Regions from separate parts of the Ewingella allii genome, predicted to be linked through region 1. Evidence: predicted binding sites of a transcription regulator. Region 1 holds the regulator's gene; each other region holds the start of a gene.
What was found. The regulator CRP, encoded in region 1, controls carbon source genes, mostly activating them, when cyclic AMP is high. The targets are predictions, from matches to a motif close to ATGTGANNNNNNTCACAT.
Positions count from the first base shown of each region.

Region 1 (9,852 bases):
GGCGGTGATAGAGAATGTCATCGGCGATCACTCGCAGACGGGCGGCGATCACCTGCGCATTGCGGCGAATCACCGCCTCGGCGTGGCTCTCTTCCACCAGCTTCTGCACTTCTTCGGGCAAATGCAGGCTGACGGCGATGTGCTCCTGTAAATCGAGCGCCACCTGAAAACGCTGAAACAGCCTCTTGTGCTGGTGATGCCCCTGCTGCGGCAACATGTGCAATTGCTGGTAGAGCAGGGCGATCAGATCGATCACCTGCTGCTGGCGTTTCAGCAGCGGCGGCAGCGCGGTTTCCGGATCGGTGTGTTGGGTGAGCAGGCTGTATTTGGCTTCGAAATAGTCGGCCAGCTGGATATAAAGCTGGCTGAGGGTTTCGCGCATTGGTTGCTCTTCAGAGAGGCGAAACCAAACCCAGTTAAACAGCCCGTACCACGCAGTGCCGACGATATACAGCAGCGGCGCGTGCCAGATGGGCACCAGCCCGGCCATGCTCAGGGTGAAAATGGTGGCCACCAGCGCACCCGGCAGTAAACGCGCGTGCAGTGGGCCAATCTCGCCGGTCACGCCAATAATCAGCGCCAGCGATAACATAATAAGGGGCAGGGGAATGTGCCAATTCACCAGCATCAGTTGCAGCATCACGCTGCCGAATGCAAACAGAGAGCCGCCGACAATCAGGCGTTTGAAAAAGCGTTTGTGGGGAGTATCCAGACCAGAAATGTTGCAGCAGGCGGGCACCAGCGAGAACAGCAGGCCCATTTGCAACTGGCCGAACATCCAGCCGATAGCGACCGGAATTGCCAGTACCAGCGTCTGGCGTAGCGCGTAGTTGACCTCGGGATGATAGAAAAACCGACGCCACAATCTCATGCGTTGCTGCTTAACACGCACTATCAATCAGTCTCCCTAGGCTCCAATAAAAACGGCGCGACAGTTGCCTGCCGCGCCGTTTCTCAGGGAATTAACGTGTGCCGTAAACGACAATCGTTTTACCGTGAGCGGAGATCAGGCTCTGATCTTCCAGCATTTTTAGAATTCGACCAACGGTTTCGCGGGAGCAACCCACGATCTGGCCAATTTCCTGACGAGTGATTTTGATCTGCATCCCGTCTGGGTGAGTCATCGCATCCGGTTGTTTTGCCAGATTCAGCAAGGTCTGCGCGATACGGCCGGTAACGTCGAGGAAAGCCAGGTTACCGACTTTCTCAGAGGTTACTTGCAGGCGTGTCGCCATCTGAGCGGATAAGCGCATCAGAATGTCCGGATTAACCTGAATCAACTGGCGGAATTTTTTATAGGAAATTTCAGCCACTTCGCAGGCAGTTTTTGCACGAACCCAAGCACTACGTTCCTGACCTTCTTCGAAGAGTCCCAGCTCGCCGATGAAGTCACCTTGATTCAGGTAGGACAGTATCATCTCTTTGCCTTCTTCATCTTTAATCAGGACGGCAACCGACCCTTTCACGATGTAGTAAAGCGTTTCGGCCTTTTCACCTTGGTGAATCAGCGTACTTTTAGAAGGATACTTATGTATATGACAGTGAGACAGGAACCATTCGAGAGTAGGGTCTGTTTGTGGCTTGCCGAGAACCATTTGCTATTATCCTCTGTTGTTATCGCTGCCCAAAATCACAGGGCTCAGAGTTCCCTGTACGGCGTCTTTAAATACGCGCCCTTTTAGCATATGAACTGTCCAGCAATGCTGCAAGCGGGAGTCGGAGTGAAACAAGAATCTGAATATTTCTGTTAACACCGTGGCTTCAGAGTGAAAACCACAAACCCATCACCGCAATTTACTGAAACAGTGTGTAACGGCTTTGTTTGTAGCACAGGTTTGCGCGGGTGTCTTCTGTTGTCTCGCTTCAGCATGATGGCGATCGGGTTACGTTGCCGGTTTTTTTCTAAAAGAGTAGTCTGAAGGAAATTTCTGCTTCATAAACGCATCAGGAGTATGGCACATGCAGGCACGGGTAAAATGGGTTGAAGGGCTGACATTTTTGGGTGAATCCGCCTCTGGACATCAGGTTCTGATGGACGGCAATGCGGGCGACAAGGCCCCAAGCCCGATGGAAATGTTGCTGATGTCTGCGGGAGGTTGCAGCGCCATCGACGTGGTGTCGATTCTGCAAAAAGGTCGCAACGAGGTGCACAATTGCGAAGTGAAACTGACCTCAGAACGCCGCGAAGAAGCACCGCGCCTGTTCACGCGCATCAACCTGCATTTTATTGTCAGCGGCAAAGATTTGACTGACAAAGTGGTCGAGCGCGCCGTGGCCTTGTCCGCCGAGAAATACTGTTCTGTTTCATTGATGCTGGGCAAAGCCGCCACCATCACCCACAGCTTTGAAATCGTCGAAGCGGAATAAGCGTTACCAAGGGTACTGCTGACACTTCAGCCGCAATAACTCTAAGAATCGCCGCGCCGCAAAGGTTAGCGGCGATTTTTGCGAATAGAATACGCAGTATTCCGCCTCCGGCAGAGTATCAATGTCCAGCAAGCAGAGTTTGTCCTCCAGATGAAAAGGGGCGTACATCGCGCGCGCCACAATGGTCAGATAATCCGACTGCAACACCATATTCAGCCCGCAAACCACGGAATCCGTGCGCAATGGTGCCGGGCCAGCCTGATAAAACGCCGCCATGGTCAACTGTAGCTGTCGGTAATAGCCCATATCCGTTTCAGGAAAGACCCAGCGCGCGCCCTGTAGCTCATCTAAGGTTTTCGCCTGTGCCAGAGGGTGCCCGCGCCGCGCCAGCACGCCAAAGGGGGCGCGAAACAGCGGCTCACGAATCAAATCCTCCAGCGGCAATCCCGGCCCGGCGCTGCCGACGGCAAAGTCGAGACGCCCCTCGCGCAGGGCGGGAAGCAACATGGAAAGCTGCCCCTCTTTCACCAGCAGCTTGGTCTGTGGGAACTGCTCGGTAAAGCTGTCGGCCAGAGGCGGAAAGACCGTTAGGGCCAGCAGCGACGAGCAGCCCATGGCTACCGAACCTTGCGAAAAGTGATTCATCTGCTGAATCTCGGCGGCGGCCCGCTCCAGCTCCTCCAGAATAAACTGCATGCGCTGGGCAAAGGCGCGCCCCGTTTCCGTCAGCATCATCCCCTGATTGCCGCGCACGATAAGCTGGGTGTCCAGCACCTGCTCCAGCTCGCGCAATGAGCGGCTTACCGCCGGTTGGGATTGATTCATCGCCCGCGCCGCGCCGCGAATACTGCCGCTACGGATCACCTGCTGGAAGGTTCTCAACTGCTGTAATTTTGGAAGATATTTCATCCCTGGTCCCCTATGCCAAAAAAGCATCACACTGCTGAAAATTGCATCTTATGGCGCAAGAATAAAGCTGATAGGTTCAGAGCGAAGCGTCTAACTAGTTGTTATTTATTCATAAAGTGACGCAGGTCGCATTTCTGAGCTTTCACGTCTCGTGATAAGTGCCTCATGGGTATAACAAAAAGGATATCAGCTGTGAAAAATCGTTCTTTAATGATTTTCTTGCTGTTTATAGGTTATGTGTTGGTTTATATCGACAAAACCGTCATTGGTTTTGCGCTATTGCCAATCGAAAAGGAATTCAATCTTCAGCCCGAACAACTGGGGTATATCACCGGTATCTTCTTTCTGGCTTATTCTCTGTTCCAAATCCCCGCGGGCTGGCTCAACGACCGTATCGGCTTTAAAAAGGTACTGATCCTCTCCCTGTTTATGCTCGGCGGCTTCGCGCTGTGCTTTGGCCTGCTCGGGTTTGGCCTCGGGCTGCTGATTTGCTTTCGCTTTCTGGCGGGCGTGGGTCATTCGGGTTACCCAACGTCATGTGCCAAAGCCGTGGTGGCGAATTTCGCCCTCGAGCAGCGCACCTTTGCGCAATCCATCCTGCTCTCCTCCGCCGGGCTGGCGATGACCGCCGGGCCGCTGATCGCGGTCTATAGTCTGGACTCACTGGGCTGGCGCGGCTCTTTTTCCGTATTAGGCCTGCTGGCGTTTGCGGTGGCGATCTGCATCGTGATTTTTGTGCCGAAGGCCGAACAGGCGGTCAGCTCGGCGCGAAATAAGGCGCAGGGCAGTTATCGCGCCTTGCTCAAAAATCCCATCGTCGTGCTGCTGTTTATCTCCATCTTCTGCATCAACATTCCCTCTTACGGCCTGATGGCGTGGCTGCCGAAATATCTGGTGCAGCATCGCGGCATGTCGCTGGAAACCTCCGGCTTAGTGGTCGCCACCGGCGGGCTGGGCATCTGGATCTCCTCGCTGGCCACCGGCTGGCTGGTGGGGCGTTATATGCAGGGCAAAGAGCCGAAGGTGGTGTTTAGCTGCTCCATGCTCAGCGCGCTGTGCATCTGGCTGGTATACACCACCTCGTCGGCGATGACCGCCGGGCTGTTTTTATTCCTCGGCTACATTTTCCTGATGGCATCGTTCGTCACCGTGTTTACCCTGCCGATGAAACGCCTGCCGACGGATGTCATGGGCGCCGCCATGGGCATCATCAATACCGGCGGCACGCTGGGCGGCTTCGTCGCCCCGATAGTCATGGGATATCTGATAACCGTGACCCAAAGTTACCTTTCACCCTTTATTTTTCTCTCCGTGGCGATGGTCGTTGCGGGCGTGGTGATCCTGCCGCTAGCCAAGGCCACGCGCCCGTTGGTTAGCGATGCGGCTTAACGACAACATTTAAGGAAAGAGATGATGACGATCCATTTTGAAAGCCTGCTGGAAGAAGTAAAACCGAAAGTTATCGCCTGGCGTCGGCATATCCATGCCCACCCTGAGCTGTCGTTTCAGGAGCAGGCCACGGCGGATTACATCGCCAAAGAGCTGGCGACCTTCGGGCATCTCGAGCTGAGAAGGCTGACGCCAAACAGCGTGGTGGCGGAACTGCGCGGGGCGCATCCCGGCCCGACCTATGCCCTGCGCGCCGACATCGACGCTTTGCCGATTCAGGAGGAAACCGACGAGCCGTTCTGCTCCACCGTGCCGGGCGTGATGCACGCCTGCGGCCATGACGCCCACTCGGCCATGCTGCTGGGGGCGGCGTGGGTGTTGAGCCAGTGCCAGTCCGAACTGCACGGCTCGGTGCGTTTCATCTTCCAGCATGCCGAAGAGCTACCGCCGGGCGGCGCGCAGGAGCTGGTAGATCTGGGCGTATTGGACGGCGTGAGCCAGATTTTCGGCCTGCACGTCATGCCCAATTACCCGACGGGGGAGGTCGGCCTGAAAGAGGGCGTGTTCTGCGCCTCCAGCGACAATTTCGACATTGTTATCCATGGCAAGGGCGGCCACGGCTCGATGCCGCAGCTGTGCATTGATCCGGTAGTGATTGGCGCGGAAGTGGTGATGGCGCTGCAAACGCTGGTATCGCGCAGGCTCGATCCGCTGCGCGTGCCGGTGCTGACGGTTGCTACTTTTCAGGGCGGCGAAAGCTACAACGTGATCCCCGAGCGGGCGCGGCTGGCCGGAACCTTGCGTACCCACGACAGCGGCGTGCGTCAGGTGGTGCCGGGGTTAATGGAGCAGACCATCGCGGGCATCGTCTCGGCCTATGGCGCGAAACATGAAATTCGCTGGACGCCCGGCTATGTCAATGGCAATAACCACCCGGACGCCTGCGCGGTAGCGCGGCAGGTGATTGCCAACACGCTGGGGCAGGGAGCGTTAAGAGAGCTTGAACACCCGCTGTTTGGTGGCGAAGATTTCTCTTCTTATCAGCAGGTTGTGCCGGGCTGCTTCCTGTTTATCGGCAGCGGCAATGAGGCTATCGGGGCGACGTACAATGTACATCACCCGCGATTTAAACTGGATGAAGAGGTGCTACAGATTGGCGTTAAACTGCACGTCGGCTTTATCCGTCAGCTGCTGATCGATCAGGCCTAAGCCTGGCTACTCGATTTTCTTCCCTTCCATCAGGCGCTGCACCAGCGGCGCCATAATTAGCTCCATCGCCAGCCCCATCTTGCCGCCCGGCACCACCAACGTATTGATGTGCGAAATGAATGAGCCTTGCAGCATCGCCAGCAGGTAAGGGAAATCAATGTCGTCCAGCCCACGGAAGTGGATCACCACGAAGCTCTCATCCAGCGACGGAATCGCTTTCGCCGCGAACGGGTTGGAGGTGTCCACTGTCGGCACGCGCTGGAAGTTAATATGCGTGCGGGAGAACTGCGGGGTGATGTAGTTAATGTAGTCATCCATCGAACGCACTACCGAGTCCATGACGGCTTCGCGCGAATGGCCACGTTCGCCGGTGTCGCGTACCAGTTTCTGGATCCACTCAAGGTTAACAATCGGCACTACGCCAACCAGCAAATCAACCTGCGCCGCCACGTCGATTTTGTCGGCGACGACGCCACCGTGCAGCCCCTCGTAGAACAGCACGTCGGTGGGTTCGGCCAGCGCTTGCCACGGCGTGAAGGTGCCCGGCACCTGATTGTAAGGAACGGCTTCGTCATAAGTATGCAAATACTTGCGCGAGCGCCCGCTGCCCGAGCGGCCATATTCAATAAAGCTCTGCTCGAGCAGGGCGAAGTCATTGGCCTCTGGCCCGAAGTAGCTGATGTGGCGGCCCTGATCGCGCGCCTTACGAATGGCGGCGTCCATCTCCGGGCGGGTGAAACGGTGAAAACTGTCCCCTTCCAGCTCGGCTGAACGCAGGCCAAGCTGTTGGAAAATCTTGCGAAACGCCAAACTGGTGGTGGTGGTTCCTGCACCGCTGGAGCCGGTCACGGCAATAACTGGGTGTTTAGCTGACATGTGCGCTTTTCTCCGTAAAGGTGATGCTGGCAGACGTGCGTCGGTCTATTCTCAGATGCAAACCTTGCGTCAACGCTGCGCATAATTAATCCCATTGTTACCATGTTTATGCGTTTAGCGACAAGTTTCCCGCCGACAATCTTTGATCAAACGGCGGCTGCCCAAAAGGCGGCGCTTTCTTGCCCAGTGATGCCCTAAACGCAACGCAATGGCATTTTTTTGATGCTTTAATCTCAACTGCTTTGCTCTAGACTGAACTGATAATTTGCCGCTTTTTCGGAGTGCATTCCCTATGAACATGCCGTCATCCCGCTGGTGGTGGGACCTGTCCACGCTGGAGTTCAGCCAGCTTGATATGCAAAATCTGGTGGCTATCCTGCCGATTGGCGCGGTCGAGCAGCACGGGCCGCATCTGCCGGTGCGGGTGGATGCCGCGATCAATGCCGGAATTGTCTCCCGCGCGGTCGAGCTGCTGCCAGCCAACCTGCCGGTACTGGTGCTGCCCGCGCTGCCAATTGGCAAATCCGACGAGCATCTTGAATACCCCGGCACCTTAAGCCTGCCTTACGAGGTTTTGGGTAAAGTATGGTTTGAAGTGGCAAAAAGCGCATGGCGCGCCGGGGTGCGAAAGCTGATTTTTTGGAATTCCCACGGCGGCCAGCCCCAGTTGATGGAGATTGTCTGCCGCCAACTGCGCATTGAGTTAGGAATGTTCGCCGTGGGTGCCAGTTGGTTCGCCACCCTCGACAGTTCCGACTTATACAGCCCCGGCGAGCGCGCCTTCGGCATTCACGGCGGCGAGTCAGAAACCAGCGTCATGCTGCACCTGCACCCCGACTTAGTGGCGATGGACAAGGCCGAAAACTTTACCTCGGCGGCGCAAGCGCTGGCGGCGCGGGGCGGCATTCTGACCCCAGAGGGCGGCGTCAGCTTTGGCTGGCAGGCTCAGGATTTACACCCGGCTGGCGTCACCGGCAATGCCGCCGCCGCCGACGCCCAGCGCGGCGAGATTGAAGTAGAGCGCGCCGCGCAGGCCTTGGTGCGACTGGCGCAGGAGGTGCATGACTATCCACTTAGCGCCGTGACGCAGGCGACGCGCTTCAAGCCATAACCGCTCTCTTTTTGATGACGCAGCCCCGTCAGGCGGTTTGCGTCATCATGCCCTTCACCGTTTCCGCCAGCACGCTGCCAATGGCGCTGGTGCCGCGATCGTGTCCTATCAGCATCAATTTCTGCGTCTGCTGGCCTAGCTCACGCACCGGAATGTACATCAGCCGCCCGGCGCGCAGGTCGAATTCAATATCAAAAGGCGTGAGGAAGGTCAGACCTTGGTCTTCCATGGCGGCGTGGCGCATCACTTCTATCGAATTGGTTTCAATCACCGGGTGCGCCGTCACCAGCGCCTTGGCGAACACGTCATTCAGGTAAGGGCGGATCACCGTGGTTTTATCTGCAATAACAATCGGATAGGCGATACAGTCGCTGATGCGCAAACTGGTTTTATCCGCCAGCGGATGGCCCGGCGCGACCACCGCGCCCAGTCGGCCGACGGCGCTGGAGAGCACTCGCAGCGTCGGCGGCAGTACAAAATCAAAGCCCAGGCCGAGATCGGCCTCGCCCGATTCCACCGCCGACATAATGTCATCGCCGCTGGTCAGCTGGCGCAGAATCAGCTTCACCCGTGGGTTGGCGCGGCGAAACTCGCTGGCCATGCGCGGGATCAGGTTGGCCGCCAACCCGCTCATCATCGCCACCGTCACCTCGCCACGGCGTAATCCCTTCAGCTCCTCGATTTTCACCTGCGCCCACTCCAGCTCTTTAAAGGTCTGGCGAACGTGGTGGATCAGCACTTCTCCGGCGGCGGTCAGCACCATTTTGCGCGGCAGGCGCTGAAACAGCGGGGTGCCCAGCTCATCTTCCAAGGCCAGTATCTGGCGGTTAATTGCCGACGCCGAAATATGCAAACGGGCCGCCGCTTTGCGAATAGAACCGGCGCGCGCCACCTGATCGAGATACATCAACAGCCGGTGCTGCAACATAAGAACTTCTCCGTCGAAGAGCGTTGCTTTAAAGGCATCGCAGAGTGCGAAAAACTGTGCTTTTAAGGTAACGAATTAAGCGGCATAAATGAAGGACTGTTATCGGGGGGGAGTAAAGGCTATGTCTGGTTTATCGCGCCGTAATTTTGCCAAAGCGCTGGCAAGCATGATGTTGATTCCGTTGGCTGCACCACTGATGTCCCGCAAGGCGTTTGCTGCGGGCGAAACCATAAAAGTTGCTCTGTTATTACCGGGTTCCGTGGCCGACGGCGGCTGGAGCCAGCTGGCTTATCAGGGTTTGCAGAACCTGAAAGCGCAGGGATTCAACGTCGCCAGCAGCGAAAGCGTGCCGCAGGCGCAGATGGAGCAGGTGATCCGGGGTTATGCCGATGACGGCTACACCCTGATCATCGGCCACAGCTTCGAATACGGCTCTGCGTTCAATGAAATTGCGCCGGAATATCCGGATACCTACTTCTTCGCCACCACATTTAAGCCGTCAGAAAAAGCGCCGAACAACGTCGAATTCGTTGATTTGGCCTACTTGAACGCGGCCTATGGGGCAGGGGCGCTGGCGGCGCTGATTTCCGAAAAAGGCAAAGCCGTGGGCTATGTCGGCGGCGGAGACAACCCGACCCAGCAGGGCATGATGCGCGCCTTTATTGCCGGAGCAGAGAAAACTCGCTCGGGAATCAAAGGCTTGGGCATCGTCACCGGCGATTACGACAACGCCGCCAAGGGCCGCGAGGCTGCCAGCACCATGATTGGCAACGGCGCGGACGTCATTTGGCACAGCGCGGATGTCACCGGATTAGGTGCGATTCAGGGCGCGGCGGCGGCCAAGGTGAAAGCTATCGGCTGCTATTCCGACCAGAAAAGCATCGCGCCCGATTTCGTCGCCACCAGCTTCGAAACCAACCTGCCGTGGGTGGTTGAACAAGTGGCACACAGCGTGCGTGACAAGAAATTCCTCGGCGGGCAGGAGTGGAAGCCAAAAGTCTCTGACGCCTGGCTGCCGCTGTACGGCAGTGACAAATACAACAGCAAGTTAGTTAGCGCGGCG
Region 1 is NZ_JAWUDN010000005.1:307,134-316,985, forward strand. It holds gene SBO83_RS13785 (YccS/YhfK family putative transporter) at 1-865, opposite strand, end outside; gene crp (cAMP-activated global transcriptional regulator CRP) at 963-1,595, opposite strand; gene SBO83_RS13795 (OsmC family protein) at 1,960-2,367, shown strand; gene SBO83_RS13800 (LysR substrate-binding domain-containing protein) at 2,371-3,276, opposite strand; gene SBO83_RS13805 (MFS transporter) at 3,469-4,665, shown strand; gene SBO83_RS13810 (amidohydrolase) at 4,687-5,874, shown strand; gene SBO83_RS13815 (phosphoribulokinase) at 5,881-6,750, opposite strand; gene SBO83_RS13820 (creatininase family protein) at 7,043-7,861, shown strand; gene SBO83_RS13825 (LysR family transcriptional regulator) at 7,890-8,789, opposite strand; gene SBO83_RS13830 (BMP family protein) at 8,911-9,852, shown strand, end outside.

Region 2 (9,852 bases), on a different contig from region 1:
GCTTGCAGGTGGCGACTTATCCTTTCGAACGCATGGTGACGATGGAACAGCTGCATGCGCTGATCGCACAGGCGGAAGCCGAAGGCATTGAACCGCGCCTGTTGCTGGACCCTCTGCTATTGCCGATGGACAGCGCCTGTGAAGATTTCCCTGAAGTAAACCTTTTGCCAGTTGTGGCGGGATACGTGAAGCAGGGGCAACCCGTACAGGCTTCCGGCGCCCCGACGTCAGGCATGGTGCGCATCACCGAAGGCGAAGAACGTAAGTTCATTGGCGTCGGTGAAATTGACGATGATGGCCGCATTGCGCCGCGTCGTTTGGTGGTTGAATACACCGAGTAAGCCCTTTCTGCTCACCTTGCGATCGTATTATGCAAAGAGTAGAATAGCGCAGCTTATGCATTGGGTAGCTGAATTAGAGATCGGCACCCGTATTAATTATCTATAATATTTTGGAGTATGATTATGTCTCTAAGCGTTGAAGCTAAAGCTCAAATCGTTGCAGACTTTGGTCGTGGCACTAACGACAGTGGTTCTACCGAAGTTCAGGTTGCTCTGCTGACTGCTCAAATTAACCATCTGCAAGGTCACTTTGCAGAGCACAAAAAAGATCACCACAGCCGTCGTGGTCTGCTGCGTATGGTTTCTCAGCGTCGTAAACTGCTGGACTACCTGAAGCGTAAAGATGTAGCACGTTACACCAGCCTGATCGAGCGTCTGGGTCTGCGTCGCTAATCAAGCGAGTTTCAGTGTAAAGGGGCCTATAGGCCCCTTTATTCTAGGAAGCGACAGCAAATCAGGTTACTGTATGGCTGTTTTTTCTGTAGTACTTTTAAGAACATGAACTTCCGTTACAGATGTTTTCGCGCGGCTAATGAGAGACTTTATTGCCACTTTGTCAGGTATATAAGGATTGTCATTAGTCGCGAGAATGTAGTGAGAAGCTCGGATATTTATCGGCGTGAACTGCTGTCATAACAGCTGCGCGCCACAAAAAAGGATATTACATTGCTTAATCCGACTATTCGTAAATTCCAATACGGTCAACATACCGTAACGCTTGAAACCGGTATGATGGCTCGTCAAGCGACAGCCGCAGTTATGGTTAGCATGGACGACACCGCAGTATTCGTTACTGTTGTTGGCCAAAAGAAAGCAAAACCAGGTCAGAGCTTCTTCCCACTGACCGTAAACTATCAGGAGCGTACTTACGCTGCTGGCCGTATCCCGGGTAGCTTCTTCCGTCGTGAAGGCCGCCCAAGTGAAGGCGAAACGCTGACTTCACGTCTGATTGACCGTCCAATTCGTCCACTGTTCCCAGATAGCTTCCTGAATGAAGTTCAGGTTATTGCTACCGTGGTGTCTCTGAACCCACAGGTGAACCCAGATATCGTTGCGATGATTGGTGCTTCTGCTGCACTGAGCCTGTCTGGTATTCCATTCAATGGCCCAATCGGTGCTGCACGCGTAGGTTACATCAATGACCAATACGTTCTGAACCCAACCGCTGACGAACTGAAAACCAGCCGTCTGGACTTGGTGGTTGCCGGTACTCAGGGCGCTGTGCTGATGGTTGAATCTGAAGCTGAAGTGTTGAGCGAAGATCAGATGCTGGGCGCAGTCGTGTTCGGTCACGAACAACAACAAATCGTTATCGACAACATCAACTCTTTAGTTGCTGAAGTGGGTAAAGAGAAGTGGGATTGGCAGCCAGAAGTCGTGAATGCAGAACTGCACGCACGCGTTGCTGCTCTGTCCGAAGCTCGTCTGGGTGATGCTTACCTGATCACTGAGAAGCAAGAGCGTTACACTCAGATCAACACCATCAAAGCTGAAGTTGTGCAGACTCTGCAAGCTGAAGATGAGACGCTGGACGCTGGCGAAATCTCTGATCTGCTGGGCAGCATCGAGAAAAACGTCGTTCGTAGCCGTGTGCTGCGGGGCGAGCCGCGTATTGACGGTCGCGAAAAAGACATGATCCGTGGTCTGGACGTGCGTACTGGCGTTCTGCCTCGTACTCACGGCTCTGCTCTGTTCACCCGTGGTGAAACTCAGGCACTGGTTACTGCAACGCTGGGTACTGCCCGTGATGCACAGAACCTTGACGAGTTGATGGGCGAGAAGACAGATAGCTTCCTGTTCCACTACAATTTCCCTCCATACTCTGTAGGTGAAACCGGTATGGTTGGCTCGCCAAAACGTCGTGAAATTGGTCACGGTCGTCTGGCGAAACGCGGTGTGTTGGCGATGATGCCTAAACCAGAAGACTTCCCGTACACCGTGCGCGTTGTTTCTGAAATCACCGAGTCTAACGGTTCTTCTTCAATGGCTTCCGTTTGTGGCGCTTCTCTGGCACTGATGGACGCAGGTGTACCAATCAAAGCGGCCGTTGCTGGTATCGCGATGGGGCTGGTTAAAGAAGACGAAAACTTTGTGGTTCTGTCTGACATTCTGGGTGACGAAGATCACCTGGGCGACATGGACTTCAAAGTGGCCGGTAGCCGTGACGGTATTACCGCACTGCAGATGGACATCAAAATTGAAGGTATTACCCGCGAAATCATGCAGGTTGCTCTAAACCAAGCTAAGGGTGCGCGTCTGCACATTCTGGGCGTGATGGAACAGGCTATCAGCACGCCGCGCGGTGATATTTCTCAGTTCGCACCACGCATCCACACCATCAAGATCAGCCCAGATAAAATCAAGGACGTGATCGGTAAAGGTGGTTCAGTGATCCGTGCGCTGACTGAAGAAACCGGCACTACCATTGAAATTGAAGATGATGGTACAGTTAAAATCGCTGCGACCGACGGTGAGAAAGCGAAATACGCTATCCGTCGTATCGAAGAGATCACTGCTGAAATCGAAGTTGGCCGTATCTACCAAGGTAAAGTTACCCGTATCGTAGATTTCGGTGCCTTCGTGGCTATCGGTGGCGGTAAAGAAGGTCTGGTCCACATCTCTCAAATCGCTGATAAGCGTGTTGAGAAAGTGACTGACTATCTGCAGATGGGTCAAGAAGTTCCAGTTAAAGTTCTGGAAGTTGACCGTCAGGGCCGCGTTCGCTTGAGCATCAAAGAAGCGACTACGCCAAGCTCGGATGAAACTGCAGAGCCTTCAGCTGAGTAATATCTGTAACATTTGTTTTACAGCTCTCTGTCTTTAAGGCAGAGAGCTGCTCGTATCATGAGCGCAGGATGCACTTGTGTTAAGCAGGCGGATGACAGGATGTTAATCCAATGTTTGTCTTCGGGAGTGGAAATGAAGCCTTTCTTGCGCTGGTGTTATGTTGCGACAGCACTTATGTTGGCAGGATGCAGCAACCATGATTGGCGTAAAAATGAAGTTCTGGCGATTCCGTTGCAGCCTACGTTGCAGCAGGAAGTCATATTGGCGCGCATGGAACAAATTCTTGCCAGCCGGGCTTTGACAGACGATGAACGCGCACAGCTGTTATATGAGCGCGGTGTACTGTATGATAGCCTTGGACTTAGAGCGTTAGCGCGAAATGATTTTTCACAAGCGCTATCTATTCGTCCTGATATGCCAGAAGTTTTCAACTACCTGGGGATTTACCTAACGCAGGCAGGCAATTTTGATGCTGCCTATGAAGCGTTTGATTCTGTACTAGAGCTTGATCCAACTTACAACTACGCGCGTTTGAACCGAGGTATCGCACTGTATTACGGTGGCCGATTCTCGTTAGCGCAGGATGATCTGCAGGCGTTTTATCGAGACGATCCAAATGATCCCTTCCGTTCGTTATGGCTTTATCTTGCGGAGCGAGAAATCAATCCGAAGAATGCCGACGTAGCATTGCAACAACGCTACGACAAAGCGGACAGAGGGCAATGGGGATGGAATATCGTCGAATTCTACCTGGGTAAGATCAGCGAAAAAACGCTGATGGAACGCCTCAAGGCGGAAGCAACGGATAACACTTCGCTCGCTGAGCATCTCAGTGAAACTGACTTCTATTTAGGTAAGCATTACCTAAGTCTGGGGGACAAGAACAGCGCCTTGGCACTGTTCAAACTGACGGTAGCTAACAACGTTCATAATTTTGTTGAGCACCGCTATGCATTGTTGGAATTGGCGCTATTAGGCCAAGAGCAAGACGACCTATCAGAATCGGACCAGCAATAGCTGACGACACCAATCAGCCCTCTTAACCATGGTTTAACCATTTTTAAGCGCCTTAACGGGCGAGGGTTGCTTTGTTCGTTTTATAATCTAATTTGAGCCGGTTCACACTTTTCAATGAAAATGACAGAAAATTTTCTCGACGAGTTATGTAGACTGGCTGCCATTATTAATGAGGCACGTGTACATGACTACTGAGCTTGAAACCTCTTTTGCTGACCTGGGGCTGTCCGCTCCAATCATTTCTGCCCTTACCGATTTGGGCTACGAAAAACCATCACCAATTCAGGCTGAGTGTATTCCTCACCTGTTGAACGGCCGCGATGTTCTGGGCATGGCTCAGACCGGTTCCGGCAAAACTGCAGCCTTCTCTCTGCCACTGCTGCACAACATTGATGCTTCTTTGAAAGCACCACAAATTCTTGTTTTAGCACCGACTCGCGAACTGGCAGTTCAGGTTGCTGAAGCAATGACCGACTTCTCTAAACACATGCATGGCGTGAACGTTGTTGCCCTTTACGGTGGCCAACGCTATGACGTCCAGCTGCGCGCTCTGCGTCAGGGGCCACAAGTTGTTGTGGGTACCCCAGGTCGCCTGCTGGACCACTTGAAACGCGGTACTCTGAACCTCTCTAACCTGAGCGGTCTGGTACTGGACGAAGCCGATGAAATGCTGCGTATGGGCTTCATCGAAGACGTTGAAACTATCATGGCGCAGATCCCGGCTGAACATCAGACCGCGCTGTTCTCTGCAACCATGCCAGAAGCGATTCGTCGTATTACTCGTCGCTTCATGAAAGATCCACAGGAAGTGCGCATTCAGTCAAGCATCACTACCCGTCCAGACATCAGCCAGAGCTACTGGTCTGTGTATGGCCTGCGTAAGAATGAAGCGCTGGTTCGTTTCCTGGAAGCTGAAGATTTCGACGCAGCCATCATCTTCGTGCGTACCAAAAACGCTACGCTGGAAGTGGCTGAAGCTCTGGAACGCAGTGGCTACAGCAGCGCAGCGCTGAACGGTGACATGAACCAGGCTCTGCGTGAGCAGACTCTGGAGCGTCTGAAAGATGGCCGTCTGGACATTCTGATCGCAACCGACGTGGCAGCACGTGGTCTTGACGTAGAACGTATCAGCCTGGTTGTTAACTACGACATCCCGATGGACTCTGAGTCTTACGTTCACCGTATCGGCCGTACCGGTCGTGCTGGTCGTGCTGGTCGCGCACTGCTGTTCGTTGAGAACCGCGAACGTCGCCTGCTGCGCAACATCGAACGTACAATGAAGCTGACCATTCCAGAAGTTGAAATTCCAACTGCGGATGTACTGGGTGAGCGTCGTCTGGCTAAGTTCGCCGCTAAAGTTCAGCAGCAGCTGGAAAGCAGCGATCTAGATATGTACCGCGCGCTGTTGGCTAAACTGCAACCCGCTGAAGAGCTGGACATCGAAACGCTGGCCGCAGCACTGCTGAAAATGGCTCAGGGCGAACGTCCACTGATCGTTGCTGCTGATCCAGTGTTCAAAAGCCGTCCGCCACGCCGTGAATTCGACGATCGTAATGATCGCGGTGACCGCCGTGAACGCCCATCTCGCGATGGTGATCGTCCTGCACGTGATGGCGATCGTCCACGTCGTGAGCGTCGTGACGCTGGCGAAATGGAGCTGTACCGTATCGAAGTGGGTCGTGATGACGGTGTTGAAGTTCGTCACATCGTTGGCGCTATCGCTAACGAAGGCGACATCAGCAGCCGTTACATCGGTAACATCAAGCTGTTCTCTTCGCATTCAACGATCGAGTTGCCGAAAGGCATGCCGGGCGAGATCCTGTCTCACTTCACCCGCACTCGTATCCTGAACAAGCCGATGAACATGCAGTTGCTGGGTGATGCACAGCCACAGGCTGCACGTCGTGAACGTCCTGCTGGTGCAGGCGGTGAGCGTCGTGGTAACGGTGCTCCGCGTCCTTTCAACGGTGAACGTCGTGAAGGTGGCCGTGGCCGTCCTTTCAATGGCGAACGTCGTGAAGGCAGCGCACCAGCCGGTGAGCGTCGCGCTCCAAGCCGTGCTCCGCGTCGTACTACTGACGCATAATTTGGCTGCTGCTTCGGCAAACGTCAGATAAACAAAAACCAGCCTGCGGGCTGGTTTTTTTATGCGTGCAATATAGGAAGGAAAAAGAGGGCGTTAGCCGATCCGCACTTCTTTCACCAGGTCGCCCTGCAACTGCGAAACAATATCGAAAGAGTGCAAGCGCGCCTGATGGTCAAAAATTTGGCCATTAATCATCAATTCGTCGGCTTCGGTTTCGCGCAGGATATTTTGCAGTCCGGTGCGGATAGTCTCTTTATTCCCCACCACTGACATGCGCAGTGCCTGATCTACGCCAAAGCGTTCGGACGCCGACCACAGACTTTCAATGTTATCCACCGGCGCTGGCAGTTTGCCCGGATTGCCGCGACGCAGATTGATGAACTGCTGCTGGTTCGAGGTGAACATGCGGCGCGCTTCTTCATCAGTATCGGCCGCGATGGCGTTGATGCACACCATGGCATGCGGCTTTTCGAGCTGCTCGGAAGGTTTGAACTGGCTGCGATAAATCGCCAGCGCCTGATACAGCATGTCTGGTGCGAAGTGGGAGGCGAAGGCAAACGGCAAACCCAGTGCTGCAGCCAGCTGTGCGCTATACAGGCTGGAACCCAGTAGCCACAGCGGTACGTGCAGGCCCTGACCCGGCACGGCTTGTACTGGCTGGCCCGGCTGGACATCGCCAAAGTAGTGCTGCAACTCCTGCACGTCGCGCGGGAAATTATCCACATCGCCAGACATATGGCGGCGCAGCGCAATCATCGTGCGCTGGTCAGTGCCCGGCGCACGGCCCAGGCCCAGATCGACACGGTCCGGATAGAGCGTTGCCAAGGTGCCGAACTGCTCGGCAATCACTAAGGGTGAGTGATTGGGCAGCATCACGCCGCCGGAGCCTATACGGATGGTTTTGGTGCCGCCAGCGATAAAGCCAAGCAGTACGGAGGTCGCCGCACTGGCGATACCAATCATGTTGTGGTGCTCGGCCATCCAGTAACGCTTATAGCCAAGCTTTTCAGCGTGTTGCGCTAACTCCAGCGAAGAATGAAAGGCTTGTTTAGGGCTTGAACCTTGAGGTACGGGGGCTAAATCCAGCACGGAAAGGGGAACGGTGTATTTCTCAGACATAGTCGTCGCTCACTCGTTGAGGGCTGAGGGCGAAGCCAATCGCCCGCTAATTATACAGGTCAGTATTACCGAATATGTTTGGGCTGAATACTTGATTTGTGCTCTATGTATTTGGCTTTGGGTGAATGTATTTGGTTTAGTTTATAATTTTAACCAATATGTTGTTTCGTGTTAAAAAAACCAAACCGCACCCCGCTATCATGCGTCCTCTTCATGACCTGAAGACGCAAATAGCAACGGACGACGTTCGATGGAAATGGAAATGCCAATGCTCGAATCCCGAGGGTTCTCGCGCTGAGTTTCACTCTGGCAAATAAAAAGGAAGCTAAAACAATGAGTAAGAGAATATTATTGACCCTGCTGTTAGTAGCAGTGGCCATTTCGCTGGCGGTACTTTTCCGCGCGGGCAACCAGGACTTATTATTGCAAGGAGAAGTGGACGCACCGGAGGTGATTGTTGCGTCTAAGGCTAAAGGCCGGGTGATTGAACGCTACGTTGAGCGTGGCGATGATGTGAAAGCCGGGCAGCTGCTGATGTCTCTCGACAGTCCGGAACTGATGGCGCAGTTACGCTCACTGGAGGCGGCACGCGATCAGGCCAAATCACAGCTGGAATTGTCGATTAACGGCACCCGCGAAGAGAGCATCCGCAACCTGAAAGCGACGTTGGGACAGGCGCAAACTGAGTACACCAATGCACGCGACGAGTACAATCGTAATGCCAAAGTGGCCTCCAAAGGCTATGTTTCTGCATCAGATTTAGAGAATTCCCGCCGCGCGCGCGACAGCGCTTATCAGCAAGTATTAGTCGCCAAAGCCAACCTCGATGAAGGCGTTAATGGCGACCGCGCCGAGCAGCGCCAGAGTTATGCCGCCCAACTGCGTCAGGCCGAAGAAGACCTGCTGGAAGTGAAAGCCCAAACGGATGACTTACAGGTCAAAGCGCCGGTTGATGGCGAAGTCGGGCCAATCCCGGTAGAAGTGGGGGAGCTGCAAAGTGCTTCCAGCCCGTTGCTCACTCTACTGCGCTTGCCGGACGCCTATTTCGTTTTCAACCTGCGTGAAGACATCCTCGCCGGGATACATAAAGGCGACAAAATCAGAATTCGCGTTCCCGCGCTCAATAACCAAGAAGTGGAAGCCGAGGTGCGTTACATCGCGCCATTAGGGGATTACGCCACCAAGCGCGCCACCCGTGCGACAGGCGACTTCGACTTGAAAACCTTTGAAGTTCGGCTCTATCCGCTGCAAAAAGTGCCTAACATGCGCCAAGGCATGAGCGCGCTGTGGAACTGGAAAGAGTAGTGGCAATGTACCGGGTAAAAGCCGGCTGGCGCTGTTTCTCTCGCTCGTTCAACCGTGAAACGCGTGACGCCTTTCGCAAGCCGGTGATCCACTGGCTGGGTTGGATATTCCCTTTACTGCTGTTCATCCTAATCAGCAGTAACTTCTCCGAGGGTACCTTGCTGAAACTGCCGGTGTCAGTGGTGGATAACGACCACAGCACGCTGTCCAAAACGCTGATCCGCAAGATGGACGCCGGTTCGCACGCCCACGTGCAGACTTTTGACGGTGGGTTGCAGGAGGCTAAGCATCGGCTGCGCACCGCGCAGGATTACGCCTTGCTCTACATTCCACCAGACTTTGAAGCCGACGCGCTGGAAGGCAAACAGCCAAGCGTGGTGCTCTATTACAACGCGCTGTTTTACGGCGCCGGGCTTTACTCCACGCAGGACTTCAGCGGTTTAATCACTGAATTAAATAGTCAATATCGGGCGATTCTGGCAAATGAAATGGGCAAAACCATGCCGCCGCTGGCGAGCGTGGAGCTGCTGTATGGCAGCCTGTTTAACGCCAGCGGCAGCTACATTTACTACCAGCAGTTTGCGGCGATGATCCACCTGATTCAGCTATTTACCGTGACGTGCATGATTTACGTGATGGCGCGCAGCCAGTCCCTGCTGGGCGCGCCGTCTTTTACCTTTGCACTGTTGGGCAAACTCGCGCCTTATACCCTGTGTTTCACCACGCTGCTGCTGGTGGAAATCGCCATGCTGGTGGGTTTTTTTGACGCGAGGGTCAGTGGCAATCCGCTGTTTATGGTGTTGATTAGCTTCTTCTATGTGATTGCCGCCCAAAGCATCGGGCTATTGCTGTTCACCTTCACCAGCACCACGATCACCGCCTATACCCTGATGGGGATTTTCGTCAGTATCGCGCTGACTTTCTCGGGCATGGCGGTGCCGGAGCTGTCCATGCCACTAGTGGCGCGGATCATCTCGAATATTGAGCCGCTGACCCACGCCCTGTACGCGATGTTTGACATTTTCCTGCGGCAGGTGCCAGCCAGCGCTATCTTCAGCGTGTGCGCCATTTTGCTGATTTACCCGCTGATCACTGGGTTACTGGTGCATAAGCGATTGTACCTGCGCCTTAAGAAGCAGGAGCCAGGAAAATGACGCTACGCCAATGGCTTACCACTTACTGGAAGACCTTCGTTAA
Region 2 is NZ_JAWUDN010000008.1:72,002-81,853, forward strand. It holds gene truB (tRNA pseudouridine(55) synthase TruB) at 1-341, shown strand, start outside; gene rpsO (30S ribosomal protein S15) at 465-734, shown strand; gene pnp (polyribonucleotide nucleotidyltransferase) at 1,008-3,128, shown strand; gene nlpI (lipoprotein NlpI) at 3,261-4,145, shown strand; gene yrbN (protein YrbN) at 4,266-4,340, shown strand; gene SBO83_RS16740 (DEAD/DEAH family ATP-dependent RNA helicase) at 4,330-6,231, shown strand; gene SBO83_RS16745 (luciferase-like monooxygenase) at 6,325-7,350, opposite strand; gene SBO83_RS16750 (efflux RND transporter periplasmic adaptor subunit) at 7,684-8,655, shown strand; gene SBO83_RS16755 (ABC transporter permease) at 8,661-9,809, shown strand; gene SBO83_RS16760 (ABC transporter permease) at 9,806-9,852, shown strand, end outside.
Region 2: the regulator CRP is predicted to act here: its motif matches at 4,236-4,253, upstream of yrbN (protein YrbN).

Region 3 (9,852 bases), on a different contig from region 1:
TTTTTAGTCACCGCGCACGCGGGAGCCAACACTTCCCGTATCCACTTCCTGTTAGCCCATCGCCCCGGGTTTGTAGCCCCGACACTTGCGGCGCGAAAGCTGGCGACCCTCGATCACCTGCTCGACGGCCGTTTAGCGGTGCATATCATCAGCGGCGGTAGCGACGCCGAACAGCGCCGCGACGGCGACTTTGTGCCGAAGTCCGGCCGTTACGCACGCACCGACGAGTATATCGATGTGCTGAAAAACGAGTGGTATTCGGCCAAAGACTTTGACCATCAAGGGGAGTTTTATCAGGCGGAAAACGCCTTCTCGGCCATCAAACCTTTCAATCAGCATTTGCCAGTGTACTTCGGCGGTTCTTCGGAAGACGCCATCCGCGTGGCGGGCAAGCAGGCCGATGTGTTTGCCCTGTGGGGCGAGCCGCTGGCCAGCGCCGCCGAAACGGTACAGGCGGTGAAAGCCTCCGCCGCGCGGCATCAGCGCGAGATTGAATTCAGCATCTCCTTTCGCCCTATTCTCGGCCGTACCGAAGAAGAAGCCTGGGCCAAGGCCGAAACTATTCGCGAAAAAGCCGCCGCGCTGATTGCCCGCAATGGCCAGTCTCAGGCGCCAAAACCGCAAAGCGTCGGCGCCGAGCGGCTGCTCAACGCCGTGGCTCAGGGGGATCGCCTCGACGAACGCCTGTGGACCGGCATTGCCGGGCTGATTGGCGGCGGTTCAAACTCCACCGCGCTGGTCGGTACGCCGGAGCAAGTTTCCGACGCGCTGCTGAAATATTACGATTTAGGGATCCACACCTTCTTAATTCGCGGCTTCGACCCACTCAACGATGCAGTGGAATATGGCAAAGAGCTGATCCCGCTGACGCGCAAAAAAATCGCCGCGCGTCTGGCTCAAAAACACCCTCAACACGAATCGACGGTATAAAAATGACCATAATGAAATCATTGGGAAAATTGCTGGTTGCCACCACCCTGATGGGCAGCGTAAATCTGGCGTGGGCCGATCAAGTGACGCTGCGCGTCGCCGACCAGAAAGGCAATATGCGCGCCCAGCTGGAAGCTGCGGGAAAACTGGATAACCTGCCGTACAAAATCGAATGGTCGGAATTCCCCGCCGCCGCGCCTCTCGCCGAAGCGCTCAACGCGCAGGCCGTGGACGTAGGGATCATTGGCGACGCGCCGCTGCTGTTTGCCGAAGCCGCCGGGGCGCAGGTGAAAGCCATTGCGGTGGATAAATCAGACGCCTACGGCACGGCGCTGCTGGTCAAGCCTGACAGCCTAATCAAAACAGCGGCGGATTTAAAAGGTAAAAGCATCGCCACTAACCGTGGTTCTATTGGTCACTTCGTGGCGCTGAAGGCATTGGCCTCGGCCGGGCTTTCCGCCAAAGATGTTACCTTCCGCTTCTTACCGCCGAGCGACGCCAAGCTGGCGCTGACGCAGGGTTCAGTAGATGTTTGGGCGACGTGGGAACCTTACACCGCCTTCGCCGAAACGCAGGATCATCTGCGGGTAGTGGTGAATGGGCGCGGACTGTGGTCTGGCAACAGCTTCCTGGCCGCCACCGATTCAGCGCTGAAAGATAACGCCAAGCGCCAAGCCATTACTGACTACTTGCAGCGCCTTAGCGATTCGCAAGTGTGGGCCTATCAGCATCTGGATGAGTACAGCCAGCAGTTGGCAAAAATCATCGGCTTCCCGCTGCCTGCGGCTCGTCTCTCCTTCGAACGCCGTAAATCTTACTGGCAATCCATCGATGAAGAGACTCAAACCCAGCAGCAACAAACCGCTGATTTCTACCATGATCAGGGCTTACTGCCGGTCAAGCTGGAGGTGAAGAACACCTTCGACGAAAGCTTTAAGGTCAAACAGCCTTAATCACTGCCCTTCCCGCTGCGCTGCGCCCACTGGGCGTTCTCCCGCCGGAATTAATCTTCCGGCGGCGAGCGCAAACACCGAAATCACCGCCGCCACGATAAACACCCAATGCAGCGACGCCGCCACGCTGTCGGTGATCATGCTGAGCTGGGCGGAGTCGATGTTGGCCCGCTGGCTTTTTTCCATCAACTGTTGCACCGGATCGCTAATATTCGGCAGGCGTTTTTCCAGATTAAGGTTCAAGGTTGCGCCAAGCAGCGCCGTGCCAATGGCCGACCCGAGCATGCGGGTAAACACCGTTGACGCCGTGGCAATGCCGCGGATCGCTGGCTCGGCGGCGTTTTGCACTGACACCAAAAACGTGGTGTTACACAGCCCCATCCCCGCGCCGATAGTTAAGGCTGCTAATCGCGCCCACCACAGGCCGGAAGATGGCGATAACAGCAGTAAAATCAGACTGCCGCTGACCAATAGCAGACCGCCGATCATCGCCGTAGCGCGGTATGACGTCGCGTGCATAATTCTGCCACTCAGCATACTGGCCAACGGCCAGCCGATAGACATCAGCGCCAGCGTGGTGCCCGCCTCTAATGGCGTTCCGCCCATCACCCCCTGCACGAAGGTCGGCAAAAAGGCGCTAATGCCCATCATGGTGGCACCAATCACCAGCCCGCCAATATTCCCGGCGATAATCACTTTGCTCTGCCACAGGGCCAGCGGGAAAAGTGGCTCAGGAGCTTTGCGCTCTTGGCGAACCAGCAGCCAGCCGGTGAACAGCGCGAAGGCAACCAGCGCTAAGGCCCAGTAGCCAAAAGCCTCAGCTTGCAGCATGGCAAGTAACAGCGCGGCGACCGACAAGGTCAGATAAGTGGTTCCGGCCAAGTCCAGAATGTGCTGCTTGCGCTGGCTTTCCGCCGGTAAAAAGCGCCAGAGGATCGCCATGGCTAACAGCCCTAAAGGCACGTTGACCCAGAAAATGACCGCCCAGTGGAAATGCGAAACGATAAACGCGCCGAGCAGTGGACCGGCAATCGCTGAAACGCCCCACACGCTAGCAAGGTAGCCCTGCGCCTTGGCGCGCTCCTGCGGGCCATATACATTAGCAATCAGCGTGGTGGCAATCGGGGTGATCGCTCCGGCGCCCAGCCCCTGTAAGGCGCGGAAGCCAATCATCCACGGCAAAGACGGCGAGAAGCCACAGAGCACTGAGCCAATCAAAAACAGCGTAGTACCAATGAAAAACACCTTTCGGCAGCCGTATAAATCCGCCAGTCGGCCATAAATCGGCACGGTGATCGCCTGAGTCAGCAGATAGACCGCAAACACCCAGCCGAGCAGTGAGAATCCCCCCAAATCGGCAATGATGGTGGGCATGGCGGTCGCCACAATGGTGGCTTCGACTGCCGCCATAAACATCGACAGCATGCAGGCGATAAGGATAAGGGGGCGGCGCTTGTGGCTGACTAAGGGGACGAAAGCAGTCTGATTCATAGGCTTAATCTGTTGTTCTTATGTTTCAGTCGAGAATGAATTTTGCAGTATATCAGCGAGATTGCGGGAAGGTTTATCGGTCGCGTGCTAACGAAATTGAAAAAGCCCCGCCGGATGAGAGCCATCCGGCGGGGCAAAAGTGGTCACTTTCACTGCAATGAATCAGGCAGTCTTGCTATGACCAATAGGCAGCAGGGATAAATCGATATATTTCGCCATATCGCGAGATTCAGCGCGCGGTAAATAGGGAATTTCCCCCAGCAGCGGCGCTGAAATATTATGGCTAATGGCATCAATTGTTTGCTGATAATGCGCAAGGCAAGGGTTAATACGATTGGCGACCCAGCCCGCTAACGATAACCCATCGGTATTAATAGCCTGAGCACTTAATAAGGCGTGGCTCACGCAGCCCTCTTGAATACCCACGACTAAAATAACCGGAATATTTTCCAGACGAACCCAATCAGAATAAAAACGATCGGGGGTGATCAAGGTTCTCCAGCCATCACAGCCTTCAACCACCACAATATCACCGCCCTGACGCATAAACTTCAGGCCAGAGGTCATTATTTCAAACACATTATCTGGCGTATTACTGGCATAAATATCTTCATCTAACAGTGCCAGCGGCGTTATTTTGTCATAAGGGTAAGAAATAGAAGATGAATCTTGCAGTATCACGGCATCTTTATTTCGAATGCCATCTGCCAGTTCCTGACTCCCTGTCGCAATCGGTTTATAGCCCAATGCGCAGTGCCCCTGCGCGGCTAAAGCCTGTAGCAAAGCACGCGTCACGATGGTTTTACCTACGCGAGCGTCCGTACCCGTGACGAAAAAGTGCGTTAACATGGAATGTTGGCTCCAGGATCTTCCGTTTAACTGAGGATTTATCTCCGGCGAGTGCGCCTGAGACAATGTACAGGGGAAAGTCTAGGCGATACCAATCGATAACGATTTGCGTTAGCGCAATGTTTTGTCCACTGGCAAACAGAAGTTTGAATTTGGGATTTTTATTATATTGGCGGGAAACCAACAAGGTTAATTCATACCAATAATTAACCTTGTAGCAGTTTAATTAACAGAGAGCCGTTATACAGCGCGTCTTTGACTAATGCCGCGCCCGGCATGGTGCCTTTGTTATAAAACTCAGTGGATTCGAGTTTTATATTTTCGCTATATGCCGGCAGAGACTGCTGTTGAATGCAGGACATTATTGCCGGATGGAGAATTTCTTTGGCGAAATTAAGCGGCGAGCCGATCAATATTTTCTCAGGATTAAACAAGTTAACCATGATGGCGAGGATCCGCCCTACGCTGTGGCCGACATTAATAATTACATCGCGGGCCAGCTGGTCGCCGCGATTTGCCGCGTCGCATACCGCCTCAATTGTCAGCGGAATGCCCTGCAGGCTGGAGTTGACCGCCTGAGTTAATCGCTGGCGAACCAACTCAAGAATATTATCAGTGCTGGCGACGGTTTCGAGACAGCCGTGATTGCCGCAATAGCAGCGCTTACCGTAAGGATCGACCTGCGTATGGCCCATTTCCACCACGCTGCTGCTGCCGCTGTGTAGCACGCGGCCGCCGGTGATCACCCCTGCGCCGACATTGTGATCAATAACCACCTGAATCACGTTTTGACTGCCGCGGGATGCGCCATATAAGGCTTCGGCCATGGTCCAGGCGCCAATATCATGCTGCACGAAAACCGGCAGGCCGGTATGGGCTTCCAGCGCTGCGCCGAGCGGCATTTCATCGACGTCGGCGTAAAACGGCATGCGATGCACCACCCCTTCGCGGGCGTTAATCATCCCCGGTAAGGTAATCGCGATGGCGGTGAGGCGTTCGAGTTTGCGCTGATGGCGAATAAAGAACTGATCGATTTCAGCGACGATGCGCTCAAGCAGAGGCTTATCCGCGGCGGCGGGAAGAGGCAATTCCTCTTCTACTACCAGTTTACTGCTCAGATCACGCAGTCCGAGGGTGATGGCACCCAAGCTTATGCGCGCAGAAAGGTAGTGCCAGGCATTAGTATCGAGCACCAAACCGATGGCGGGACGCCCGCGACTGCCCGGCTCCTGAAACTCAGTTTCTTGCACCAAATGAGCTTGTAACAGTTCACGAACAATCTTGGTAATACTGGCGGGGGCAAGCTGCGCTTTTTTCGACAGCTCGATACGCGAAACGGGCCCAAACTGATCTATCAGCCGGTATACGGCACCGACGTTCGTTTGCTTTATTTGATCAATATGCCCAGGCTGCCCATCAGGGATCACAGAAAAAACTCCGTTATTTTTCGCGCTTCAAAATAAAGATTAATGGCTATGGTGGGGTTTTTGCTATATGTCGTCAACTATTTGATTCGTTATGTGATTTGGTGCACATATTGAATTAAAACCCTTTAAGAATTGACTGTAAAAACAGCGGTTTCACGGATTTTTATCCTGCATCATAAGTTTCATAAAAGCGGTCGCTGGCGCACTGAGCTCGCGATGACGGTGATTGACCATCCAAACCTGCGTGTTTCCCTGCTGCTTGCCGAAACGCAAATAGCGCACGCCGTCCACCTGAATGCGCAAATAAGCCGCAGGTAAAATCGACACGCCCAGCCCCGCCGACACCAGACCAATAATGGTCAACGGCTCGCCCACTTCCTGAGTAATAAAGGGCGTGATGCCGTGGGAACCGAGCAAGGCGCGAATATCGTCATACATCGATGTTCCCGAATCCTTGGAGAAAAACACAAAGGGCTGGTCAGCCAGGTGCTGGAAAGTCAGCTCCCCTTCTGGAAGATTCACCAGCGGATTGTCCTCATGCACCACGGCTACCAGCGACTCTGAGAGCAGCAGTTGGTGGTGCAAAACCTCCGGCAGTTGGCGATTACGCATGATCCCAAGGTCGATCCTTCCTTCTAATAATGGTTCGATTTGCTGGGTGCTGTTCATCTCTTCGATCCGAATGTTCACTTCGGGATATTGCAGGTGAAAGCGTTGAATGGTGCGCTGAACGCGGCGCAGAAACGGCGCGGAAGAGGTCAAGCCCAGACGCAAATTCCCGGCAATTCCCTGATGGATTTTTGAAGCTTGCAGCGACGCGTCGTTGACCCGGCTGATTATCTGCCGCGCCTCTTTCAGAAACGCCTCTCCGGCCTCGGTCAGGCTCACATTGCGATTATTACGGTTGAGCAGCTTGGCTCCAATGGCGGCTTCAAGCGCTTGTATCTGCTGGCTTAACGGCGGCTGGGAGATGTGCAATCTTTCCGCCGCACGACCAAAATGCAGCTCGTCGGCAACAGCAATAAAATAGCGCAAATGGCGAAGTTCAATGTTATTCATAATTAGCCATTGAGAGGTTTAACGTCTTAATCAACAGAGATTAATATATTAGACAAAAGATGTCTCACTGATAAAATTTTTACATCTTTTTTGTATTAATTTGGCTCTCGCTAAGGAAACCCAGTGAACATCGCAGGGCGAAAAACCGCCACTCCCAATGAAGATCGGCTCTCAATTAACGATGACGACTTAATGCCCGCCACGCCGACCACGCCTCTGAGCAAAACACCTTTTATTAAACGTGGCACGCCGCAGTTTATCCGCGTGACGCTGGCGCTGTTCTCCGCCGGTCTGGCAACTTTTGCCCTGCTCTACTGCGTTCAGCCGATTTTGCCCGTGTTATCGCAAGAGTTTGGCGTGTCACCGGCGGCCAGTAGCCTCTCTTTGTCAGCTTCAACCGGATTAATGGCCATTGGCCTGTTGTTCACTGGCCCGGTGTCTGACGCCGTGGGGCGTAAATCGGTGATGGTGGTGGCGCTGATGCTTGCCGCAGGATGTACCCTGATTTGTGCCTTTATGCAGAGCTGGAACGGCATCTTGGTGATGCGGGCACTAATTGGCCTCTCCCTCAGCGGCGTGGCCGCCGTCGCCATGACCTATTTAAGCGAAGAGATTCACCCGAGCGTGGTGGCCTTTTCGATGGGCCTGTATATCAGCGGTAACTCTATCGGCGGCATGAGTGGCCGACTGGTGACCGGCGTCTTGACCGATTTCTTCTCCTGGCGGGTGGCCGTCGCGGTGATTGGGGTGTTTGCGTTGTGCTCCGCCATCATGTTCTGGCGCATTCTGCCCGCTTCGAAACACTTTAGAGCCAGTTCGCTGAAGCCCCGCAAACTGGTGATCAATTTCAAACTGCATTGGCGCGATAGCGGCCTGCCGCTGCTGTTCCTCGAAGGTTTTCTGATCATGGGTAGCTTCGTGACCATGTTTAACTACATTGGTTATCGCCTGCTCGGCACCCCTTATCATCTCAGTCAGGCCATAGTTGGCTTGCTGTCAGTGGTGTATTTGATGGGAACCTATAGCTCGCCGAAAGCGGGCGCGTTGACCGGGGTTTATGGTCGCGGCCCTGTCCTGCTAGGGTCAATTGGCCTGATGCTGGTCGGCATTCTGATCACCGCTTTGCCCGCTGTCTGGAGCATTTTTATCGGCATGGTGCTGTTCACCGGCGGGTTCTTCGCGGCCCACTCGGTTGCCAGTGGCTGGATCGGCCGCCGCGCGCGCCGCGCCAAAGGTCAGGCTTCATCACTCTATTTATTCTCCTACTACGCCGGTTCCAGCGTGGCCGGGACCTTGGGCGGATATTTCTGGCACAGCTTCGGCTGGAATGGCATCACCAGCTTCATCTGCCTGATGCTTGCCGTCGCCGTGCTGGTTGGCTACCGCCTGATGCATCTCGCCGAATCCCGACAAGTCGCCGTTAAGTAACTTCCTCCATCTAAGGGCGTTCGCGCCCTTTTCTTTCTGCCTGACAAAATTTCCTCAACCTTAAAAACGTCTCAGAAGATGAGTTGTGCACCCTTTTACTTTTCGACTATATTGTATGTTGTAACTAAATGGAGGCAGTATGGCGAATTACGACCTGATTGGGCGAATGAACAGTTGTTTCAATGAGTTAGAACTGGCACTTGGCGATCTCAGCCGTTTGTTAAAGCAGTTGGAGCTTTTACAGGCGCGGGTATTCAGCCTGCCAGAGATCGCCAAAGGCGAGGAGCACAACCCTGCCGACCGAATTCAGGTGACGCCTTACGTCGGTGAAGCCGCGCAGCAGCTGGCGCTGCAGCATTTCCAGAATCTGTTTATTCACCATCAGGGGGAGAATGTTAGCAGTAAGTCCGCTGTCCGCCTGCCCGGCGTGCTGTGTTACGCCGTTGATGCTTCTGAACATCAGGCAGCCCTGCTGTTGATAGAGGAAGTGAATAAGCTGAAAGCCGAGCTGGAACACATTGTTACCGTGGAATCCGGTCTTGCCCGCGAGCAGCGTTTTGAATTTGTGCACACTCACCTGCGCGGTCTGATTACCTTGAATGCCTACCGCACCATTTCTTATTTGAATGACCCGGATTCAGTTCGCTTCGGTTGGGCGAATAAGCACATCATCAAGAATGTCAGCCGCGATGATGTTCTGGCCCAGTTAGACAAGAGCCTGAAAGCCGGTCGCTCTGTGCCGCCTTACAGCCGTGAGCAGTGGATGGATAACGTCACTCGTGAAATCAATGACGTAAAGCGCATTCCGGAACATGCTATTTTGAAGATTAAGCGCCCGGTAAAGGTCCAGCCCATCGCCCGTGTGTGGTATCGCAATAGCCAGAAGCAAGTTCAGCACCCTTGCCCACTGCCCCTCATAGCCCTCTGTTTGAAGTCACCCAATGTGCAAGTGCCCAAGCTTGGCGAGCTGCATGATTACGATGTGAGTGCCGTGAAGCACAAATATAAGCCCGAAGCGCAGTCGCTGAACTTGTTAATAAAGCGGCTGCATTTATATACGGATTGGTCGGCTGATCAAGTTGTTGAGAGCTGAGTTTGCTGCAATACCCCCCTTCCAGCCCTCTCCTTAAAAATGAGAGGGAGCAAAGTCAAACCCACTGAAAAGGCACGGTTGAGAAGCCTGTAAGTCGCGTTCAGAAGTGACGCCGAGCAAGAGGTGGAAAACCGCGTGTTATTTTACGCGGGTTGGAATCCCGCAGCGAGGGAACCGCCTAAGCGGCGGCACTTCGCGACGATCACTAAAGTGCCTGAAACACGTCCATTCCAACCCTGCGCAGCCTTGATCTCACAAAAGAAAAAACGCAGGGTTCCAAGGGAGGCGCGTTTACGCCTCCCTTGGTCGGTGTGGGCCGACGCCCACGACCTTGAATTTGAAGTTGAATTTAAAAAGGGGCTCCAAAACTGCCCCAAGTTTACAACCTACTTCATGCTCCCCACCATATCCTCCGGCTTAACCCACTCGTCGAACTCGGCTTCGGTCAAATAACCCAGTTTCAGCGCAGAGTCTTTCAAGGTTAGCCCCTCTTTGTGCGCTTTTTTGGCGATTTCAGCCGCTTTGTCGTAACCGATATGGGTGTTGAGCGCGGTAACCAGCATCAGCGACTCGTTGAGTAGCTGGGTGATGCGGTCGCGGACGGGTTCGATGCCTACGGCGC
Region 3 is NZ_JAWUDN010000001.1:1,132,222-1,142,073, forward strand. It holds gene SBO83_RS05435 (LLM class flavin-dependent oxidoreductase) at 1-930, shown strand, start outside; gene SBO83_RS05440 (ABC transporter substrate-binding protein) at 942-1,883, shown strand; gene SBO83_RS05445 (MDR family MFS transporter) at 1,884-3,374, opposite strand; gene bioD (dethiobiotin synthase) at 3,537-4,223, opposite strand; gene mlc (sugar metabolism global transcriptional regulator Mlc) at 4,430-5,650, opposite strand; gene SBO83_RS05460 (LysR substrate-binding domain-containing protein) at 5,804-6,709, opposite strand; gene SBO83_RS05465 (MFS transporter) at 6,902-8,137, shown strand; gene tus (DNA replication terminus site-binding protein) at 8,277-9,230, shown strand; gene fumC (class II fumarate hydratase) at 9,617-9,852, opposite strand, start outside.
Region 3: the regulator CRP is predicted to act here: its motif matches at 5,742-5,759, upstream of mlc (sugar metabolism global transcriptional regulator Mlc).